Regions from separate parts of the Pseudomonas sp. HOU2 genome, predicted to be linked through region 1. Evidence: predicted binding sites of a transcription regulator. Region 1 holds the regulator's gene; the other holds the start of a gene.

Evidence for each region. The regulator sigma-54, encoded in region 1, starts transcription at its own class of promoters, with help from an activator protein. The targets are predictions, from matches to a motif close to ANTGGCATNNANNTTGCTNT.
Region 2: a site for sigma-54 is predicted at 1,892-1,911, ahead of ABV589_RS10370 (pilin). Genes of this name have one in related genera too.

The regions. Positions count from the first base shown of each region.
Region 1 covers NZ_CP160398.1:4,330,037-4,338,193, forward strand. The annotation lists gene ABV589_RS19440 (superoxide dismutase) at 1-241, shown strand, start outside; gene ABV589_RS19445 (ZIP family metal transporter) at 272-1,165, shown strand; gene ABV589_RS19450 (HPr family phosphocarrier protein) at 1,247-1,522, opposite strand; gene rapZ (RNase adapter RapZ) at 1,538-2,395, opposite strand; gene ptsN (PTS IIA-like nitrogen regulatory protein PtsN) at 2,398-2,862, opposite strand; gene raiA (ribosome-associated translation inhibitor RaiA) at 2,875-3,183, opposite strand; gene ABV589_RS19470 (RNA polymerase factor sigma-54) at 3,257-4,750, opposite strand; gene lptB (LPS export ABC transporter ATP-binding protein) at 4,938-5,663, opposite strand; gene lptA (lipopolysaccharide transport periplasmic protein LptA) at 5,663-6,208, opposite strand; gene lptC (LPS export ABC transporter periplasmic protein LptC) at 6,195-6,767, opposite strand; gene ABV589_RS19490 (HAD family hydrolase) at 6,776-7,300, opposite strand; gene ABV589_RS19495 (KpsF/GutQ family sugar-phosphate isomerase) at 7,300-8,157, opposite strand, start outside.
Region 2 covers NZ_CP160398.1:2,313,726-2,321,882, reverse strand. The annotation lists gene ABV589_RS10380 (type II secretion system F family protein) at 1-28, opposite strand, end outside; gene pilB (type IV-A pilus assembly ATPase PilB) at 31-1,731, opposite strand; gene ABV589_RS10370 (pilin) at 1,958-2,395, shown strand; gene ABV589_RS10365 (BON domain-containing protein) at 2,692-3,048, shown strand; gene ABV589_RS10360 (DUF2845 domain-containing protein) at 3,311-3,607, opposite strand; gene ABV589_RS10355 (DUF748 domain-containing protein) at 3,607-6,555, opposite strand; gene ABV589_RS10350 (class I SAM-dependent methyltransferase) at 6,775-7,791, opposite strand; gene ABV589_RS10345 (oxygenase MpaB family protein) at 7,976-8,157, opposite strand, start outside.

The DNA of each region.
Region 1 (8,157 bases):
CCGTTTCGGCAGTGGCTGGGCCTGGCTCAGCGTGACTCCGGAGAAAAAACTTATCGTGGAAAGCAGCGGCAATCAGGACAGCCCGTTGATGAACGGCAACACGCCGATTCTCGGTCTGGACGTCTGGGAACACGCCTACTACCTGCGTTATCAGAACCGTCGCCCGGAATACATCAACGCGTTCTACAACGTGATCAATTGGCCTGAAGTTGCCGCGCGCTATCAGGCGGCACTGGTTTAAGTCATCTATAAAAACAATCCAAGGCTGACTATGGGCACTGAAACACTGGCGATTGGCGGTGGGCGCATGTTTCGTTACGCGGTCGGGTCGCTGTTGCTGCTGGCGGGCATCACCTTACTCGCGGCGCATGGGCTGGAATGGCTGGATCTGCAGCCGAAACTGTCGCGGGCCTTGCAGGGTGGCGCGATCTGCGCCCTCGGCACGGCGCTCGGTGCGGTGCCGGTGCTGGTGATCCGGCGCATGCCGCAGAGGCTCAGCGATACGCTGCTGGGTTTCGGCGCCGGCGTGATGCTGGCGGCGACCGCTTTTTCGCTGATCGTGCCGGGCATTGCCGCGGCCGAAAGTCTGGGCCTGACACCTTGGGCCGCCAGCGGTCTGATCTGCTTCGGCATCATGCTCGGTGCATTCGCTCTGTATCTGGTGGATCTGAAACTGTCCGGCGCCTCACCGGAAATGCTCGTCGGTACCCCCGATCACCCGGTGATCCCGCCAAGGATCTGGTTGTTCGTCTTCGCCATCATTGCTCACAACATCCCCGAAGGCATGGCGGTGGGGGTGTCTGCTGGCGGCGGCATGCCGGATGCCGACAGTCTGGCGATGGGCATCGCCTTGCAGGATGTGCCGGAGGGACTGGTGATTGCGCTGGTGTTGGCCGGGGCGGGGATGTCGCGGGTCAGGGCATTCTTGATCGGTGCGGCGTCAGGGCTGGTCGAGCCGGTGTTTGCACTTCTGTGCGCGTGGCTGGTCAGTCTGGCGGAGCTGTTATTGCCGTTGGGGCTGGCGCTGGCGGCGGGGGCGATGTTGTTGGTGGTGACGCATGAGGTCATCCCGGAATCGCGCCGCCATGGGCATGACAAGCTGGCCAGCCTAGGCTTGCTGATCGGCTTCTGTCTGATGATGGTGATGGATACCGCATTGGGCTGAAAAAAGATCGCAGCCTTCGGCAACTCCTACATTGGAATGCGTTCACTGTAGGAGCTGCCGCAGGCTGCGATCTTTTAACGTTCAACCGCCTTCATCGAAGTAGTTGTTGATCAACGCCACCAGCGCATCCAGCGCTTCCTGTTCCTGATGGCCTTCGGTACTCAGATATATTTTGGTGCCTTTACCGGCGGCGAGCATCATCATCGCCATGATGCTTTTGCCATCCACCGTGGTTTCCGGTGTGCGACCCACTCTGATCGTGCAATCCGGGAACTGCCCCGCCACCCCGACGAACTTGGCCGACGCCCGGGCATGCAGGCCCAGTTTATTGATGATTTCGATTTCCAGAGCAGGCATCGCGGTGTGAATCCTTTAAGTGAGGTCGCGGTGGCGAACCTGGACGTTCTTCAGGGTTTTCTGCAGGGCCTGACCCAGGCGTTCGGTCAGGTAAACGGAGCGGTGATGTCCGCCAGTGCAGCCAATGGCAATGGTGACATAGGCGCGATTGCTCGCCGCAAAGCGCGGCAACCATTTATTCAGGTAGCCGTAGATGTCCTGGAACATCTCTTCGACCTCAGGCTGCGTCGCCAGATACTCGGCGACCGGTGCGTCGAGTCCGGATTGCGCGCGCAATTCAGGCTTCCAGTACGGATTGGGCAGGCAGCGCACGTCGAACACCAGATCCGCGTCCACCGGCATGCCGCGCTTGAAACCGAACGATTCGACCAGAAATGCTGTCCCCGGCTCCGGCTGGTTCAGCAGGCGGAGTTTGATGGTGTCGCGCAACTGGTACAGATTCAGATTGGTGGTGTTGACCTTGAGATCGGCCAGGTCGGCAATCGGGCCGAGCAGGGCGGTTTCATCTTCGATCGCTTCGGCCAGTGAGCGGTTGGCGGTGCTCAGCGGGTGGCGACGGCGGGTTTCCGAGAAGCGTTTGAGCAAGGTTTCTTCGTCGGCATCCAGATACAGCACATCACACTGAATGTGTCGGGCGCGGACTTCTTCGAGCAACTCGGGGAAGCGTGACAAATGACTCGGCAGGTTTCGCGCATCGATCGACACAGCCACCAACGGCTGAGCCAGCTCGGTATGAATCAGGGCGCGTTCGGCGAGCTCCGGCAGCAGACCGGCCGGCAGGTTGTCGATGCAGTAGTAGCCGTTGTCCTCAAGAACATTCAGGGCGGTACTTTTACCCGAGCCGGAGCGGCCGCTGACGATGATCAAACGCATGATTAGTGACCGTTCTGCTCGCTCAGGACGACCTGATACAAGGCTTCATTGCTCGGTGCGCTACGCAGTTTTTCGCGCACTTCCTTGCGGTCGAGCATGCTGGCGATCTGGCGCAGTAATTCCAGGTGAGCATCGGTGGCGGCTTCCGGGACCAGCAGGACAAACAGCAGGTCAACCGGTGCGCCGTCGATTGCATCGAAATCGATGGGCGCTTCAAGGTGCATCAAAGCGCTGATAGGCGCTTCGCAGCCTTTGAGGCGGCAGTGGGGGATGGCGATGCCGTTGCCGAAACCGGTGGAACCGAGTTTCTCACGGGCGATCAGCGCTTCGAAGACATCTTGCATCTCCAGATCCGGCACTTCGCGGGCGATCAGGTTGGCAATCTGTTCGAGGGCTTTCTTTTTACTGCCGCCCGGCACGTTCACCAGGGAACGGCCGGGGGTCAGGATACTTTCAAGTCGGATCATGGGTTGGGGGTGTTAACGACCTGTCGCGCCCTGAAGGAGGCTCTGGGTCTTTTCCTTATGCTTTTTGAGTTGGCGATCCAGCTTGTCGGTCAGTGAGTCGATCGCAGCGTACATGTCGGTATCTTCTGCGTTGGCGACCACTTCGCTGCCGGGGATATGCAAGGTGGCTTCGATTTTCTGCTTGAGCTTTTCGACGCACATCGTGACTTGCACGTTGGTGATCTTGTCGAAATGTCCCTCAAGCCTCTTGAGCTTCTGCTCAACGTATTCACGGAGAGGTTGGGTAACTTCCAGTTGGTGTCCACTGATGTTGACTTGCATACAGCTTCTCCTTCGTTGCCAGTGCATAAAGCGGCAGGCCGAACAGCCTGCCACTGGAACGCTGTAACGTGGCTTACATCAACCGCTTGCGTTCGCTCGAAGGCGCGATCCCTAGGGATTCACGGTACTTGGCGACGGTGCGGCGAGCCACCTGAATGCCTTGTGCCTCCAGTAAACCAGCGATCTTGCTGTCACTCAACGGCTTTTTCTGATTTTCCGCTGCAACCAGTTTTTTGATGATCGCGCGGATCGCCGTGGACGAGCATTCACCGCCTTCGGAGGTGCTTACATGGCTGGAGAAAAAGTATTTCAGTTCATAAATGCCCCGTGGGGTATGCATGAATTTCTGTGTGGTGACCCGGGAAATCGTCGATTCGTGCATGCCTACCGCTTCGGCGATGTCGTGCAGGACCAACGGCTTCATGGCTTCGTCGCCGTACTCCAGGAAACCGCGCTGATGCTCCACGATCTGGGTGGCCACTTTCATCAGGGTTTCGTTGCGGCTCTGCAGGCTCTTGATGAACCAGCGTGCTTCTTGCAACTGGTTGCGCATGAAGGTGTTGTCGGCGCTGGTGTCGGCGCGACGGACGAAGCCGGCGTACTGCGCGTTGACCCGCAAACGGGGCACCGACTCCTGATTCAATTCGACCAGCCAGCGCTCGTTGTCCTTGCGCACAATGACGTCGGGCACCACGTACTCGGCTTCGGTCGATTCGATCTGTGAGCCCGGGCGTGGATTGAGGCTTTGCACCAGTTCGATGACCTGACGCAGCTCGTCTTCCTTAAGCTTCATGCGCCGCATCAACTGGCTGTAGTCACGACTGCCGAGCAGATCGATGTAATCGCTGACCAGACGTTTGGCTTCGTTGAGCCACGGGGTCTTGGCCGAGAGCTGACGCAGTTGCAGCAACAGGCATTCGCCGAGGTTGCGCGCGCCGATGCCGGCGGGTTCGAACTGTTGAATGCGGTGCAGAACGGCCTCGATCTCGTCCAGCTCGATGTCGAGCTCCGGATCAAAGGCGTCGAGGATTTCTTCGAGGGTTTCGTCGAGGTAGCCCTGATTGTTGATGCAATCGATCAGGGTCACGGCGATCAGGCGGTCGGTGTCGGACATCGGCGCCAGGTTCAATTGCCACAGCAAATGGCTTTGCAGGCTTTCGCCGGCGGAGGTGCGGGTGGTGAAGTCCCACTCGTCGTCATCGCTGCTGGGCAGACTGCTGGCGCTGGTCTGGTAGACGTCTTCCCAAGCGGTATCAACGGGCAGTTCGTTAGGAATGCGCTCGTTCCATTCGCCATCTTCCAGGTTGTCCACCGTCGGGGCGGTTTCCTGATAGGAGGGTTCCTGAATGTCGGTGTTGGGTTTTTGTTCGGCGTTGTCGGCCAAAGGATCGGAGTTGTCGAAGTCGTCGCCTTCTTCCTGGCGTTCGAGCATCGGATTGGATTCCAGGGCCTCCTGGATTTCCTGTTGCAGGTCCAGGGTCGACAATTGGAGCAGGCGGATGGCCTGTTGCAGCTGCGGTGTCATCGTCAGCTGCTGGCCCATTCTCAAGACTAGCGATGGTTTCATGGCAGGGGCTTAACACCTTATTCGCCGGCGCGCATGCGCCATCCACTACAGGGCGCCGGAGCGCCAAACTTAAGCAAATTATATGCCTGAAACTGTCGTGTTTGCCTAGAGCGCTGTAACAATTAAAGCGTATTAAATCCTGCTTGAATCGATACAGCGCCCGGGCGGCTCACCGGGCACTATTCGCTTAGAGGCGGAACTCGTGGCCCAGGTACACTTCCTTCACCAGATCGTTGGCAAGGATGGTCGCCGCATCGCCTTCGGCGATCAGTTGACCGTCGTTGACAATGTAGGCGGTTTCGCAGATATCCAGGGTCTCACGCACGTTGTGGTCGGTGATCAGTACACCGATGCCCTTGGCCTTGAGGTGGTGGATGATCTGCTTGATGTCGCCAACCGAAATCGGGTCGACACCGGCGAACGGTTCGTCGAGCAGGATGAATTTCGGTGCGGTCGCCAGGGCGCGGGCGATTTCCACCCGGCGGCGTTCACCACCGGACAGGCTCATGCCGAGGTTGTCGCGGATGTGGCTGATGTGGAACTCCTGCAGCAGGCTTTCCAGTTCCTTGCGACGACCGGCCTTGTCGAGTTCCGTGCGGGTTTCGAGGATGGCCATGATGTTATCGGCCACCGACAGTTTGCGGAAGATCGATGCTTCTTGCGGCAGATAGCCGATACCGGCCTTGGCACGACCGTGCATCGGCTGATGGCTGACGTCCAGATCATCGATCAGCACGCGACCCTGATCGGCCTGCACCAGACCGACGATCATATAGAAGCAGGTGGTCTTGCCGGCGCCGTTCGGGCCGAGCAGGCCAACGATCTGGCCGCTGTCGATCGACAGGCTGACGTCGCGCACAACCTGGCGGCTTTTATAGGCCTTGGCCAGGTGTTGGGCTTTCAGAGTTGCCATTACTGGGTCTTCTCGTCGGTTTTCTTCTTCGGCTGGATCACCATGTCGATGCGCGGACGCGCTTCGGTGACTTTGCTACCGGTAGCGCGACCGGCACTGGCCAGCTTCTTCACTGTGTCATAGACGATTTTCTCGCCCTGAGTGGTGTTGTTGTCCTTGTCGACAACCTTGGCCTTGTCGATCAGCACGACGCGGTTTTGCGCGGCGTGGTACTGGATCGTCACGCCCCAGCCTTGTACCGGCTTTTTGTCGCCCTGAGTCTGCAACTGCTCGAAGTAGGCAAGGTTGCCCACCGAGGTCACCACGTCGATATCACCGGTCGGGGTACGGGTGATGGTCACCGTATTGCCCTTAACGATCATCGAACCCTGGGTGATGATCACGTCACCTTTATAGGTGGCGATGCCATTCTTGTCGTCCAGTTGGGCGTCGTCGGCCTGAATGCGGATAGGTTGCTGCTGATCGTTCGGCAGAGCCCAGGCGCTCACGCTTCCCAGTGCTGCGCCCAGACTGAGCAAAATAGGGAGGGTTTTAACGAGCCTCATACTGTCCTCTTACGTTCGATTGCAGGTGTATCCTGCTGTCCTTCAAATACGCCTTCATTCCCACGCCAGTCGATACACCGCCAGCGCCGTCGATTCTAACGGGTTGCTCGGTCTGCGCATATTGCTGCTGAGGGAACACCGTCATGCGTGTGCTGGTGATCAGGGTGTCGCGGTTCTTTTCATCGGTGCGCTTGATGCGTACCGAGTCGATCAATTCTACCTGCGTTCCGTCCGGATTCACTTCGCCGCGCTCGCTGGTCACGTGCCATGGAAACTCGGTGCCGCGATACATGTTGAGGTCCGGTTTGGTGACCAGCGTCACGTCTGTGGCCTTCAGGTGTTCGGCCTTGTCCGAAGTCATTTCGTACTGCACTTTGCCGTCCGGCAGGTATTGCAGGGTATGCGTGTTGGTGGCGTACCAGTCGATTGCAGTGTCTTCGACCTTGACCGCAGGTTTGTCGAGGAACCGTTCCGGACTGATGTTCCAGTAGCCGACCGCCGCAAACATGGCAGCGATACAGCCGAACAGCAGGAAGTTGCGAAATTTTTTGCTAAACATGGTCTGGCTCACAGGTACGCGGCGTTGGCCGCATCGAGGCGGCCCTGGGCGCGCAGGATCAATTCGCAGAATTCACGGGCGGCACCTTCGCCACCGCGGGCCCGAGTGACGCCATGGGCGTGTTCGCGCACGAAATCGGCGGCATTGGCGACGGCCATGCCCAGGCCTACGCGGCGGATCACCGGCAGGTCAGGCAAATCGTCACCGAGGTAGGCGACCTGTTCATAGCTTAGGCCCAGTTGCGCCAGTAGACCGTCCAGAACCACCAATTTGTCTTCGCGGCCCTGAAACAGGTGCGGGATGCCGAGGTTCTTCGCCCGGCGTTCAACCACCGGCGTCTTGCGGCCGCTGATGATGGCGGTTTCGACACCGGCATTCATCAGCATCTTGATGCCCTGGCCGTCGAGGGTGTTGAAGGTCTTGAATTCGCTGCCGTCTTCGAGGAAGTACAGGCGCCCGTCGGTGAGAACGCCGTCGACGTCGAACACCGCCAGTTTGATCGCTTTGCCGCGTTGCAGCAGATCGGTGGTCATTACATCACTCCTGCACGCAGCAGATCGGAGAGGTTGAAGGCGCCGATCGGGCGATCTTCTTCGTCCACGACCACCAGTGCGTTGATTCGGTGGTCTTCCATGATTTTCAGCGCTTCGGCGGCGAGCATCTCGGGCCGTGCGGTCTTGCCGTGTGCGGTCATGACCTGGTCAATGGTGGCGCTGCGGATGTCGATGCTGCGATCCAGGGTGCGGCGCAAATCGCCGTCGGTGAAGATCCCGGCCAGCTTGCCATCGGCTTCAACGATCGCGGTCATGCCCAGACCCTTGCGGGTCATTTCCATCAGCGCGTCTTTGAGCAGGGTGCCGCGCTGCACTTGCGGCAGCTCTTGCCCGGCATGCATGACGTTTTCCACTTTCAGCAGCAGGCGTCGACCCAGAGCGCCGCCCGGGTGCGAAAAAGCAAAATCTTCGGCAGTGAAACCGCGCGCTTCCAGCAGCGCCACCGCCAGGGCATCACCCATGACCAGCGCCGCAGTGGTCGAGGAGGTCGGTGCCAGGTTCAGCGGGCAGGCTTCGTGCTCGACGTGAACGTTGAGATTGACTTCGGCGGCCTTGGCAAGCGGCGACTGCGGATTGCCGGTGAGGCTGATCAACTGGATGCCGAGGCGCTTGATCAATGGCAGCAGGGTGACGATTTCGTTGGTCGAGCCGGAGTTGGAGAGGGCGAGGATCACGTCGTCGCGGGTGATCATGCCCATGTCGCCATGGCTGGCTTCGGCCGGGTGGACGAAAAATGCCGGGGTGCCGGTGCTGGCCAGGGTTGCGGCAATCTTGTTGCCGACGTGCCCGGATTTGCCCATGCCGACCACCACCACACGGCCTTTGCTGGCCAGAAT
Region 2 (8,157 bases), 2.0 Mb from region 1:
TACTGATTTTCGCTGCCTTGACCGCCATGTTCAGTCCTTGGTGACCCGGTTGATTTCTTCCAGGCTGGTGATGCCTTGCATGGCCTTGTGCAGGCCCGAGGTGCGCAGGTCGTCGAAGCCGTCGCGACGCATCTGGCTGTCGATTTCCAACGAGTTGCCTTCGGCCATGATCAGCCGTTGCAGCTCGGGGGTGTTCTTCACCACTTCGTAAATCCCCACGCGGCCCTTGTAGCCGCCGTTACAGTGATCGCAACCGACCGGCTCATAGATCGTGAAACTGCCGATCTGTTCCGGCGGGAAACCCTCCCTGATCAATGTCTCGCGAGGGATCTCGATCGGTTTCTTGCAGTGGCTGCACAGCTTGCGCGCCAGGCGCTGGGCGATGATCAGGCTGACCGAGGTGGCGATGTTGAACCCGGGAATGCCCATGTTGTGCAGACGGGTCAGGGTTTCGGCGGCGCTGTTGGTGTGCAGCGTGGACAGCACCAGGTGGCCGGTCTGCGCGGCCTTGATCGCGATTTCGGCGGTTTCCAGGTCACGGATCTCGCCGACCATGATCACGTCCGGGTCCTGCCGCAGAAACGAACGCAGAGCCTGAGCAAAATCCAGCCCCTGTTTCGGATTGACGTTGACCTGGTTGATGCCTTCCATGTTGATTTCCACCGGATCTTCGGCGGTGGAAATGTTGATGTCGACGGTGTTGAGAATATTCAGGCCGGTGTACAGCGACACGGTTTTCCCCGAGCCCGTAGGCCCGGTTACCAGAATCATGCCCTGCGGCTGCTTGAGTGCTGCCATGTACAGCTCTTTCTGCGCCGGCTCGTAACCCAATGCATCGATGCCGATCTGCGCGCTGGACGGATCGAGGATCCGGATCACCACTTTCTCACCCCACAGGGTCGGCAAGGTGTTGACCCGGAAGTCGATCGACTTGGTCTTCGACAGGCGCATCTTGATCCGTCCGTCCTGGGGTTTGCGGCGTTCCGAGATGTCCAGGCTGGCCATGACTTTCAGGCGTGCGGCGATTCGTCCGGCCAACTGGATCGGCGGTTTGGCCACCTCGCGCAGGATGCCGTCGGTGCGCACCCGCACCCTGAAGTTTTTTTCGTAGGGTTCGAAGTGCAAGTCCGACGAGCCACTCTTGATCGCGTCGAGCAGCATCTTGTGCACGAAGCGCACGACCGGCGCGTCGTCGGCGTCGAGGCCGCCAATGGCGTCCTGGCGGCTGTCGTCGACGGACTCGACATCCACGCCGTCGAGATCGACGTCGGCCATGTCTTCGAGACCACTGGCGTGAGTGTCGAAGAATTTCTCGATGGCATCAGTGAGCTTGTCGTCCTCCACCAGAATGGCTTCGGTGCTCAGCCCGGTGCTGAACTGAATGTCATTGATCGCCTGATGATTGCTCGGGTCGGAAATGCCCACGAACAGTTTGTTGCCACGACGCCACAAGGGCAGGGCGTGGTGCTGGCGCACCAGTTTTTCACTGACCAGGCCTTTGGGCTGGGTTTCCTTGTCGAGGCAATTGAGGTCCATGAAGGCCATGCCGAAATGCTCGGAAGCGATCTCGGCCACCTGTGAGCTCTTCACCAGTTTGTTCTGCACCAGGTAGCTGACCAGCGACAGCCGATTGCGCTGCGCCTGTTGCCAGGCCTGCTGGGCGCTTTTTTCCGTAAGCAGTTCGGCCTGTACCAATTGCTTGGCCAGACCGCTCAGAGCGATGTCATTCATGGGGATTCCGGATGCTGACAGTTCATGACTTATAGCCTAGTCAAGTGACAGCGCCAAACACGCCCGGTACAGGTGACAAAAAGTGTCAGATAGTGCGGTTGCAGGTTGTAGGAAATGACATCGCACACGCTTTGCGCCCAATGGACGGGGCCTGGAAGGCATTGGCATGGCCTATGCTGCGTCCCTTTCAGATCATGAGATTTCGACTCATGCATGGAGCGTGTCTATGAAAAAACAACAAGGTTTCACTCTGATCGAGCTGCTGATCGTCGTCGCGATCATCGGCATCCTGGCAACCATCGCCTTGCCGCAGTATTCGAAGTATCAGGCGCGGTCAAAAGTGACCGCGGGGCTGGCGGAGATCAGTGCGATGAAGGTGCCGTTCGAGGACACCATCAATCAAGGTACCGCTCCGGATATAAACGCTGTGAATGGCGGTACAGCCACCACCTCCAACTGTACGGTCTCGGTTACAGGCACAGCGGCGACGGGGGCGGGCAGCATCAGCTGTACGCTGCTCAACGCTCCGGGTCCGGTACTGGGCAAAACCATCACGCTCACTCGTTCGGGCGCTGCTACGGGTAATACCTCTGGCGTGTGGACCTGTGCCACTACTGTTAACGCGGATTATTCGCCAAAAGGCTGTACCGCCAGCGGTACTTGATCGCTAGCGCGTGATGTACGAATGCCCTGCCACGCAGGGCATTTTTCTTTATTCGGTGAAAATAAAAGTCTCAATAATTTCAGCGCCTTAGGAACTTTCCAAAAAACCGCAACTTGCAAGTGAATATTCCCCGAATCATGCATTTTGCATGAATCCGGAATTTTCCATTATCTGTAAGATGTTGATTTATATAGCTTTTGTATCTTTTAAAAAGTTGGCACAACGTTCGCAACTACCTCGGTAACCCTGCTGACAAGTAATCCAGCAGACTTTCCAGAAAAACAGGAGTTACTCGTATGAAGAAGTTCGCTATCACTGCCGCTGCTGCTACCGCGCTGACCCTGACCATGGCTTCCGGTGCCTTTGCACAAACCACCCAGGCTACTCAGGCTCCAATGACTCTGGCTGCTGGTGAAATGACCAAGGCTAAAGAAGCTACTTCCGATACCTGGATCACTACCAAAGTCAAAAGCGACCTGGTAACCGAAAAAGGCATTCCTGGTACCGACATCAAAGTCGAAACCAACAAAGGTGTGGTTTCCCTGTCTTCTGACGTCGCTGTCACCGAAGCTCAGAAAACCACCGCGGTGAACATCACCAAGAAAATCAAAGGCGTCAAAGCGGTTTCCGCTGACGGCCTGAAAGCCGAGTAAGGCATGACTTCTCGCCTGGACCGGGAGAAGACGCGACAGACGGGCCGAGCAATACGTCTGCCGCAACTTTAGAGTTCATGCGAACGGTCACACGGATGTGACCATTACAGGCCCCGGCACTTGTGTCGGGGCTTGTTCTATTTCAGGGGCACCATAAAACAATTGTAGGAGTGAGCCTGCTCGCGATAGCGGTGTGTCAGATGGAGAAATCTGCTGACTGACACACCGCTATCGCGAGCAGGCTCACTCCTACAGGGGGGAATTAATTACCGCGCTTGCTGTTGATCTGCCGCAGGCGATTGCCTTCAAAGCGCAGGTACTGATACATGCCGTTACTCGGGCCGTAGGTCCATTCCTCGACCTGAAACTCTTCGCGACGGTTGGCGCTGCGCTTGTAGCCGAGGACGTCGCGGCTGACCGGTTCGCCGCACTTCTGCAGCACTTCGCTGGCGCGGTCGCCGAGACTGACCAGTTGGCTGCCGCAGCGCAGCGTGTCGGAGGCCAGCGCGGGGCTGGCGGCGAGCAGCAGTGTCAGCGCAACCCGCCATTTGTGGTTCATCATTCGGCGTCCAGGTGCATTTGCGTCACGACCCGGCCATCGCTCTCGGCTTCGCCCAGATTGGCATCGATGAAGTACACCCGGTCATCCGCCAATTGGGCTTTGTCGACCAGATAGTCCTTGATGCTGCTGGCGCGTTCCTGACCCAACTGCCGCAGCAGCACATCGCTGGAACTCCAGAACTTGATCACGCCATCACGCATTTTCGCCGTGCGTTCTTCCTTGCCCAGATCTTTCCATTCGGCCGGTGGCTGAGTTTTCAGACGGGTACGGTAGATGCCTTCAAGCAGCGGGCCTTTCTCGCTCTCCGGCACTTGCAGCAGGGACGCTTGCGCCGGCACCTTGTCGCCCCGACGCTGGAGCATCTTGTAGTAGTTGTACTGGTATTCGCGCTCCAGACGCTGTTCGGCGATCAACGGACCGTCGCTGCTCTGTGCGGCAGTGCCTTCGATTTCCAGACGCAGGGCTGGACGTTCCTTGAGGGCCTTGGACAGTTTGTCCAGCGCCGACTCGGCGTCCTTGCTCAGGTCACTGGAGCCCGCAGCAAAGGACACGGTACCGAGGTCCTCGGAGCCGCCACCGTTGATCAGCCCGCCAATCATCTTGAACGGTGCGGCGGCGGCCTTGACGATCAGGTTGCGCAGGGTCTGCCAGACAATCGGCATCACGCTGAACTGCGGGTTGTTGAGGTCGCCGGTCACCGGCAGCTCGATGGAGATCTTGCCATCGACGTCCTTGAGCAGGGCAATCGCCAGTTTCAACGGCAAGCTCACGGCATCCGGGCTGTCGACTTTCTCGCCGAGTTGCAGTTGCTCGACCACCACTTTGTTTTCAGCCTTCAACTGGCCCTTGGTGATCAGGTAATGCAGGTCGAGGTTGAGCCGGCCCTTGCGGATGCGGTAACCGGCGAACTTGCCGGAGTAGGGCGTCAGGGTGGTCAGCTCGACGCGTTTGAAACTGGTGGCGATGTCGAGGCTGGCCATCGGGTCGAACGGGTTGACCGCACCTTTGATGGTCACCGGAGCATAGCGATCGACCTTGCCCTTGATGTCGACGCTGGCCGGTTTCGCCTGACGACTGTCGATGGTGCCGATCTGGCCGTTGAGCTGTTGAATCGCGGTGGCGAAGTTTGGCGTCAGGCTGAAATCGGCGAAGTTGGCCGAACCGTCGTTGATCGCAATCGCGCCGATGTGAATGCCCAGCGGTTTGTCTTTGCTGGCCGGTTTCGCCGCTGCGGGTTTCGCGCCATTGTCAGCGGGCTGCGGGATCAGCAGATCGTCGATGTTGGTGGTGCGGTCATCGTTGATCATGAAGCGCGCATACGGCTGGAACAGGTTGACCTTGTCGATCGACAGGCTGTCACCGTGCTGATAGTTGATGCCTTCAACCACCACCTGCTGCCACTTGAGGAAGTCGCGGGTTTTCAGGGTGTCGAGGGTGTGCAGTTGATCGATCTGCGCGCGTCCGGTCACGCCGAGTGCCAGGGGGGCGGTGCTCTTGAGGTTGACCTTGAGGTCGCTGCCGAGCATGCCGCTGCGCAGTTCCAGGCGAATGAACGGATTGATGTAGGACTGTGCGACGCGCAGGTCGATGTCTTGGGTTTTCACGTTGAGCTGGGCGGTGACCGGCGCGAGGTTGACCACACCGTCGGCGTTGATCTTGCCTTGTTTGCCCAAGCCGCTGTCGAGCCTGACCTTGAAAGGCGAGCCGTTGAGGCTGTCGAAATCCTGCAGGTCGATATTCAGCGGGGTGACATCCAGTGCCACGGGTGGGTTGGCCGAGCGGTCGGCGAGATGCACGGTGTAGTTGCGTAGCTGGACGTCTTTGAGCAGCACTTGCCAGGGCTTGCTCGGCGCGGCCGGCTCTTTCGGCGAGTCGGCGGCGGCCGGAGTGGTCTTGGGTTCGGCGGCGGCCTTGGCGGCAGGTTTCGATGGCTGACTGGCGAACAGTTTCTGCCAGTCGAGCTGACCGTCGGCTTCGAGCGCGGCCCAGGTTTCCAGTTTGTTGCTGCGGATCTTGCCGACCACCACTTGCTGTTTGGCCAGGTCGACCGAGGTCTCGCTGACATCGAGGCGTTCGAGTTTTGCCAGCGGCCGGCCGTCCGGCGCCTTGATCGCGAATGGGGCAATGCTCACCGCGACGTTGTTCAACAGCAGTTCGGTTTCTTTCGACAGATTCAGTTTGTATTCGGTGCTGAGGTTGATCACGCCGTCTTCGAGCACCAGCGGCACGGCGTCACGCACGTAGGGCCAGAATGACTTCATCTTGCCGTCGGTGACTTTCAGTGTGCCTTCGGAGGTGAACGGGATCAGGCTGAAGTTGCCCTTCCAGTCGATCTGCCCACCGGCCGGGCCGGCAGCCACCAGGGTCATATCGGCATTGTCTTCGGGCAGAGTGCTGAGGTTTTTCAGCTCGAAATCGAGCTTGTCGTAGAGAAACTCGATGGGCTCGCTCGGCCGGGCGTCCTGGAAATGCACGTTGCCGCCGGCCAGTTGAATGCGGTCGATGCGCAGCGGGAACGGCTTGGCATTCGGATCGGCCGGGGTCGGTTCGCTGGCGGGAATCTTGAACAGGCCCAGCAGATTGAGCTGGCCGTCTTTGGCGAAGAGGATTTCGGTCTTGGGCTTGTCCAGCTCGATATCGGCCAGATGCAGCGCCTTGGTCCACAGGCTGTCGAGTTGCAGATTGGCGTACAGCCGCTCGAAGCCGACTTGCTCCTTGCCCGGCTCACCGACGACCAGCCCCCACAGGGTAACTTCCAGGCTGAACGGATTGAGTTCGATGCGCTGGATATGCGCAGGCACCGTGGCATAGTTCGCCAGTTGCTGGTTGGCGATACGCAGGGCGATGCCCGGCAAAATCAGAAACCCCAGCAGGCTGTAGAGGGCCAGAGCAGTCAACAAGGCGCCAATCGCGCGAATCAATCCTTTGGGCATGTGCGGCTTCATCTGTCTGAATCGGAGTGCCTTGGAGTATGGCACGCGATTCTGGTTCCGAAGTACATCGTGGGGGGCAGGATTGTTCAGATTGTTCTGTAGGACCAAGACACTGTGGGAGCGAGCTTGCTCGCGAAAGCGGCGGATCAGTCGAGAAATATGCTGACTGGCGCGCCGCCTTCGCGAGCAAGCTCGCTCCCACATTGGATGGTTGCCAGTCCCGCAGGGGGGTTACAACTGCAGGATCAGGGTTTTCAGCGGTGGCTGTTGATCCAGCGACGGGAAGTCCGCGCCCGGGGTCATCACGCTCCATTCGCGGACCGGTCGCCCGGCTTTCTCGGCGCAACGCAGAACCTGTTCACGCCAGTCGTCCATGCTGACTTTTGCCAGGTTGTTGCAGCAGATCAGCACGCCGTTGTCAGCGGTGGTCAGCAGCGCCGGCTTGAGCAGGCTCTGATAGTCGCGCAGCAGGTCGACGGTGCCGAACGCACTCTTGGCCCAGGCCGGCGGGTCGAGCAGCACCAGATCGTATTGACGCTGTTCGAGGCGCTGATAGCTCGGCAGTTTCTGCCCGCGTCGCTGGCTGATCGGCAGCCCGGCGAGCTGACGGATTGCCGGGAAATAATCGGACTGGATGAATTGCATCTCGGGCAATTGCGGGTTGAGCAAGCCGTTTTCTCGGCCGACTGCCAGATTGCCTTCGGCGAAGTCGAGGTTACACACCTCACGCGCGCCACCGGCAGCGGCACTCAGGCCGACGCCACAAGTGTAGGCAAAGAGGTTGAGCACACTTTTGCCCTTGGCGTGATCCTTGACCCAGCCGCGAGTGTTGCGCAGGTCGAGGAACAGCAGCGGATCCTGCCCGGCATGCCGGCCGCGCACGCGATAGTTCAGGCCCCATTCGTGGCCGACCAGATCCGCCAGCGCGGCGTCATCGGCTTTGTACACACTGTCTTCGCGATCGATGCGCGAGTTGCCCCGAGAGCGGTCGTTGTAGACCAGCAGGGTTTCGAAGCCCAGGGTCTGATTGACCATGGCGTGCAGTTGCAGCAGGTCGTCACGCTCCAGCGTCTGGTGAAAACTTTGCACCAGCAATTGTGGGCCATAGCGGTCGACGGTCAGACCACCGGCGCCTTCCTGGCTGCCATGGAACAGCCGATAGCAATCGGTGCCCTGGCTGTGCAGCTCAGCGAGCAGGTCCTGGCGTTTATCGAGGGCGGCGCGCAGCGCCTGATTCAAGGAAGACATGCGTGCGCCTTGCTGGTGAGAATTGAGGCGCGGGAGTTTAGCAGTTACCGATGTCCTGAGACATCGCGCAGTCTGTGGCGAGGGAGCTTGCTCCCGCTGGGTTGCGCAGCGACCCTCGAAAGGTTGCGAGCGCTTCGCACTCGAGCGGGAGCAAGCTCCCTCGCCACAGGGTTTTGTGTATGGATCAGGTGAGCAAGCCCATCCGCCGCTTGGCCCGTTGCACCGAACCGTTGCGCATCGCCCAGCGCAGCATCGGCGCACTGCGTTTGACGCTGGCGCGGATCAGCTGGCGTTGCAGCGGATTCTGTCGTATGCCGAACATTTCGCTGGCCCAATCCGGCAGCAGATCGATGCCGGCCTTCATCA